DNA from 2 places in the Vibrio chaetopteri genome. Region 1 is predicted to be linked to the other one. Evidence: predicted binding sites of a transcription regulator. Region 1 holds the regulator's gene; the other holds the start of a gene.
The links. Region 1 encodes PurR, which represses purine synthesis genes. Its sites were predicted from a motif close to TNANGNAAACGTTTNCNTNA; they were not measured.
Positions count from the first base shown of each region.

Region 1 (3,181 bases):
ATTGCAGTAAATAAAGATCTCAATGAGCCAGCGGATCACCTTGCCATCGAACTCGATTTTCTAGGTAACCTTATCATCCGTTCGAACGAACTGGAGAACGACGCACTGCACGAACAAGCGGACTTCATCAATACTCATCTCATGAGTTGGTTGCCTCAGTTTGTTAAAAAGTGCCAACAGTTTGATGAATTTGGCTTCTACTCTGCTGCTGCAAGCCTCTTGCACGCCTTCTGTCTGTTAGACCTGACCTACCTTGCGGATGAAAACGACTAACTCCGATTTCAACTGATAGGTGCGACACATACTAAAGGCGCAAACGTGGTTTTCAGTCATCTGAGTCAATTTTGCGCCTTAGTTATAAATTTGTGGGATAAATGATTGCCAGCTCACTAAGCTGCGACTACAATTCGCCGTTTAAATGCAATCGCCCATTGGTATTACAGAAAATCATCTCCACTTAGGTGGCAATATCGAGCTTTGAGCTCAATTTGTTGATTCTGCCTAGGCTTGCATACACTTGCCGGTTTCCGCTTTTACATCCGTTTATTCACAAAAGCGCTGGAACCACTAAAATTAAAGCGGCACAAACGTTTACTCACTAATTCAATAAGCCGCGACTAATAGGATATCACTATGGCAACCATTAAAGATGTCGCCCGACTTGCTGGCGTTTCCACGACCACAGTATCCCATGTAATTAATAAAACTCGTTTTGTTGCAGAAGCAACGCAAGAAAAAGTGATGGCGGCGGTCGATGAACTCAACTACGCGCCTAGTGCTGTTGCTCGTAGCCTGAAGTGCAATTCGACTAAAACCATTGGTATGTTGGTCACCCAATCGACCAACTTATTTTTCTCAGAAGTTATCGATGGCGTTGAAAGTTACTGCTATCGCCAAGGCTATACACTGATTTTGTGTAACACAGGTGGTGTTTACGAGAAGCAGCGTGACTACATTCGCATGCTGGCAGAAAAACGCGTCGATGGTATTTTGGTGATGTGTTCCGACTTGACTGAAGAGCTTCTTGAGATGCTTGACCGTCACGCAGACATTCCAAAAGTGATCATGGATTGGGGTCCAGAGAGCTCTCAAGCCGATAAGATCATCGATAATTCAGAGGAAGGTGGCTATCTAGCGACTAAGTTTTTGATTGAGAAAGGTCATACCGATATTGCCTGTCTAAGTGGTCACCTAGAAAAAGCGGTATGCCAAGAACGCATCATCGGCTATAAACGTGCACTGGCGGAAGCCGGCATTGAGATGAAAGAAGATCGTATTCTTGAAGGTAACTTTGAATGTGATACTGCGGTAATCGCCGCTAACCGCATCGCCGCAATGGAAGAGAGACCAACGGCCGTGTTCTGTTTTAATGACACAATGGCATTTGGACTTATGAGTCGCCTTCAACAGCTTGGTGTAAACGTACCTGAAGATATCTCTGTTATCGGTTATGACAATATTGAACTGGCTGAATACTTTTCGCCACCGCTGACAACGGTTCACCAACCGAAGCGACGTGTTGGTAAAAATGCCTTTGAGATTCTACTAGAACGAATCAAAGATAAAGGTCACGAAAAACGCATTTTTGAAATGCACCCAGAAATTGTAGAACGTGACTCTGTCAAAGCCCTAACCTAACGCTGACAAAAGTGCCGATTTCGGCACTTTTTGATCTCTATTCAAAATTCCCCCCTACTGCTGTCAATTTTTTATTCACCTTGAGGCACAAACAACCAAACATTATTTGAACTAAGATCACATTTCCAAAGATCACATATCAATAACTTACGTAGTTTTCCTATATGCTATATGTGTCACGCACAGGGCAAACCATCTGAAAGGGTGGGACGCAAAGCCACCGGCCTAAACCAATTTTTATTGATAGGTAGCGGGGTTGCCGATGGCAAGGGCAAAGACTCAGTTATAGCAGTGGCTTAACAGAGCTCTGACACCCGTTTGCTATACTCTCGGACCTGATTTTGGTGACACAATCAATAACACCGAGAAAAGAATAAGCATGGATAATCCTATACTAAAAGATTCAATGCAGTTATTCGCTCAGCTTGGAAGAGTAAAGTCTCGATCCATGTTCGGCGGATTTGGCATCTTCGTAGACGATACGATGTTTGCATTAGCAGTGAATAACAAATTACATATCAGAACTGACCGTCAGACCATTTCCACCTTTAAAAAGCTAGGTTACAAACCATACGTTTATAAAAAGCGTGGATTTCCCGTGGTAACCAAGTACTTCGCACTACCAGACGATTGTTGGCAAGATCAAGACGCTATCTTGACTCATGCTAAACAGGCGCTCGCGTTTGCAAAAACTGAAAAAGAGCAGCAGTCTGAAGCGAAGCCAAACCGATTAAAGGATCTTCCTAATTTACGACTGGCAACTGAGCGTATGCTTAAAAAAGCCGGTATCGAATCTGTGGGCGATCTACAGCAGCACGGCGCTGTTGAGGCATTTAAAGCCATCCAAAGAACCCACTCTAGCTCAGTTGGGCTCGAGTTACTATGGGCACTAGAAGGCGCCATCAACGGCACTCACTGGTCTGTGATACCACAAACCAAACGAGAAGAGCTTGCTAGCTTAATCAACTAACCCTTGGTTTTCCCAATAAAAAATCAGCCTTATGGCTGATTTTTTTCGTATTAGATGAAAGGAAAAGGTCACACTCCCTTTCTACTACACTAATACTAAGACATTACAAAGGATATCGTCATGAGCAAGAAGCTAATACTTGGATTAGTACTGGTTGCCATCATCGTATTTTTAGGCGTTAATTTTGGTCAACATCTTACGCTCGAAAACGCCAAAGCGCAGCAAGCCGCACTGGCTGAGTACATCGATGCCAATTTTGTTACTGCGGCACTCACTTACTTTTTTGCCTACATCGCGATTACTGCGTTTTCGATTCCAGGCGCTGCAGTGGTTACCTTGCTAGGTGCTGCATTGTTTGGTTTTTGGACAAGTCTATTACTGGTTTCTTTCGCGAGCACTATTGGCGCGACATTGGCGTTTTTGAGCAGTCGATTCCTACTTCGCGACTGGGTGCAGAGTAAATTTGGTTCTAAACTCGATACCATTAATAAAGGGGTCGAAAAAGACGGTGCCTTTTACCTGTTCTCACTTAGGCTCATCCCAGTATTCCCGTTCTTTTTGATTAACCTATTG
Region 1 covers NZ_CP115920.1:1,371,805-1,374,985, reverse strand. The annotation lists gene torD (molecular chaperone TorD) at 1-273, shown strand, start outside; gene purR (HTH-type transcriptional repressor PurR) at 634-1,638, shown strand; cyclic di-GMP riboswitch class I at 1,815-1,902, shown strand; gene PG915_RS06230 (TfoX/Sxy family DNA transformation protein) at 2,018-2,608, shown strand; gene PG915_RS06225 (TVP38/TMEM64 family protein) at 2,729-3,181, shown strand, end outside.

Region 2 (3,181 bases), 1.2 Mb from region 1:
ACCAGCACGCTTGTCTTTGCCATACCAGTGAACGTGGCAGCCAGACAGGCTATGCACCGCTTCTGGCAACGTATCTTCGCCTAAAATGTTCACCATAGACGTGGCACGAATGGCTTGTGTTGAGCCAAGAGGCATATCACATACCGCGCGCAGGTGGTTTTCAAACTGACAAGTGTCCGCACCTTGCTGTGTCCAGTGCCCTGAGTTGTGCACGCGAGGTGCAATCTCATTCACTAGTAGCTGGCCATTCACATCGAAGAACTCAAGTGCAAGCACGCCAACATAGTCCAAAGACTCGGCTACAGCGGTAAACATTTGTGCCGCTTGAGCTTGCAGTTCTGGTTCATCAATCGCTGTTGATAGCGTCAGTACGCCATCGGTATGCACGTTTTCAGCCAGTGGGTAGATAGCAAGCTCACCTTGCTTGTTGCGCGCACCAACCAGTGATACTTCGCGTTGGAAAGGGACAAACTCTTCAGCAACGATCGCTTGGCTTTCTGATTCTGCAATACACTCGGCCATTTCTGTCCAAATTGCGTCGACATCATCAAGCGTTTTTAATCGCCACTGACCTTTTCCATCGTAGCCACCCAATGCGCTCTTAAGCACCATAGGCAGACCAACGTGCGCAATTGCCGCATCAAAATCTGTACGAGTATTGATGACTGCGTATTTGGCGTTTTTCACCCCCGCACTGTCGAGAAGGCCTTTTTCAATGCGGCGATCACCACCGGCTTTGATAGCGTCTGTCGATGGGAGGAACTTGCCACTTTTCTCACAGATTGCGAGTACATCGAGTGGAATGTGTTCGAACTCAGCCGTGATAACGTCAGCTTCCGCAATCGCATGCTCTAAACCGTTACCTAGCACTTCAAGTGTCAGTGGGTGAACGATATTCTCACTGCGCACATCAAATGCTGAGATTTTGATATTCAGAGGGGCGCCGGCTAGTGACATCATGCGCGCCAGTTGGCCTGCTCCAAGAACCAGTACGTGTTTCATCATTAGTCCTTAGAAGGATCTGGGTTAGCAAGTACAGTTTCTGTTTGTTGGCTGCGGAACGCTTCAACCTTTTCCATTACGGCGTTGTCGTGAACACCAATGATCTGCGCCGCCAGGATACCCGCGTTCGCGGCGCCTGCTTCACCGATAGCCAGTGTGCCCACCGCGATGCCTTTAGGCATTTGTACGATAGACAGTAGAGAGTCCATACCTTTAAGCGCGCGGCTTTGAACAGGAACGCCCAATACAGGAACACTTGTGAACGCTGCCGCCATACCTGGAAGGTGCGCAGCGCCGCCAGCACCGGCGATGATGACTGAGATACCGCGTTCTTTCGCAGAAGTCGCGTAGTCAGCGAGTAGTTGCGGTGTGCGGTGAGCAGAAACGACCTTGGTTTCATAATCCACACCAAACTGATCCAGCATTTCTGCTGCTAGTTTCATGGTTGGCCAATCTGATTTTGAACCCATAATAATGCCGACTTTCATCCGAAGCTCCTTCAAGGCGTGTGGAAATGGACTAATTTGCGCGCATTATACGAGGATTTTTTTCTAAGGAAAACGTTTGCGTGAGTGAATTTTGTGTTTTTTTCTGGATTCTCACTCGGGTTTTAAGCATAGTGCCGTAGAAATGTAAAATATTTGTTTAGCTTTTAATAAAAGGAAGTCTCGGTGGATAATTTTCAAACCACAGTTGCGGCGCTTCAATCCGGTGAAGTAATTGCTTATCCAACGGAAGGAGTATTTGGCGTGGGTTGTGATCCAGACGATGCGCAAGCTATTGAAAAGCTTCTTGCTGTCAAAGAACGTCCGGTTGAAAAAGGACTCATTTTGATCGCTGCGAATTTTGAGCAGCTTCGCCCTTATATTGATGAGGCTCAACTGACAGAGCAGCAGCTAGAAAGTGTTCAGCAAACTTGGCCTGGCCCATATACCTGGATCATGCCAGCAAGCTCACGTGTTTCCCCTTGGCTAAGTGGCGCGTTTGATACTATCGCTGTGCGTGTCACGGATCATGAGTTGGTGCAAAAATTGTGTTTGGCCTATGGCAAGCCAATTACGTCCACTAGTGCTAATTTATCAGGTATGCCATCTTGCATGACAACCGAAGAAGTTAAGCAGCAACTGGGTACTCGTTTGTCTTCAGTCCTTGAAGGCGAGACGGGTGGCCGCAATAAGCCGAGCGAAATCCGCGACGCTCGCACCCTTAAAGTACTACGACAAGGCTAAGGAGTTCCCGTGCAGCAAGTCGATAAACACCAAGTAAAAGCGTTCCTTCTTCAGCTTCAAGACGATATCTGCCAAAAACTCGAACAACAAGATGGTGTCGCGACCTTTCAACAGGATGAGTGGCAGCGTGAGCAAGGTGGTGGTGGCCGCAGCCGCGTTATGAAAGATGGTCAGGTATTTGAGCAAGGCGGGGTGAATTTTTCCCATGTGTTTGGCGACAAGATGCCGGCATCAGCTACCGCGCACAGACCAGAACTCGCTGGGCGCAAGTTCGAAGCTATGGGGGTATCGCTAGTGATTCATCCCAAGAACCCTTATATCCCAACATCACATGCCAATGTACGTTTCTTTATCGCTGAGAAAGAGGGCGAGGATCCGATTTGGTGGTTTGGTGGTGGGTTTGACTTAACGCCATTCTATCCATATGAAGAGGATTGCCAGCATTGGCATGATACGGCGAAGCAGGTTTGTCAGCCATTCGGTGATGAGGTGTATGCAGAGCATAAAAAATGGTGTGATGACTATTTCTTCTTACCACACCGTAACGAAACGCGCGGTGTTGGTGGCTTGTTCTTTGATGATTTAAATCAGTGGGGCTTTGAACGCTCGTTCGCTTACATGCAGGCGGTGGGTAACGGCTACACCGATGCATATCTGCCAATCGTCGAAAAGCGCAAAGCTGAGCAATATGGTGAGCGTGAGCGCAACTTCCAGCTCTATCGTCGTGGTCGTTATGTTGAGTTCAATCTCGTTTACGACCGAGGCACGCTATTTGGCTTGCAAAGTGGTGGTCGTACGGAGTCCATTCTTATGTCAATGCCGCCATTGGCTCGCTGGGAATACAGCTATGAGCCACAAGAGGGAAGCGAAGAAGCGCGCCTCTATAGCGACTATCTAAAACCGAGAGAGTGGTAACCTAGCCAACAGCCTTTGTTCAACTTGGCGAATGT
Region 2 covers NZ_CP115920.1:209,475-212,655, forward strand. The annotation lists gene PG915_RS00995 (5-(carboxyamino)imidazole ribonucleotide synthase) at 1-1,002, opposite strand, end outside; gene purE (5-(carboxyamino)imidazole ribonucleotide mutase) at 1,005-1,490, opposite strand; gene PG915_RS01005 (L-threonylcarbamoyladenylate synthase) at 1,674-2,231, shown strand; gene hemF (oxygen-dependent coproporphyrinogen oxidase) at 2,241-3,146, shown strand.
Region 2: purE (5-(carboxyamino)imidazole ribonucleotide mutase) is a predicted target of PurR. The motif match lies at 1,555-1,574, and genes of this name have one in related genera.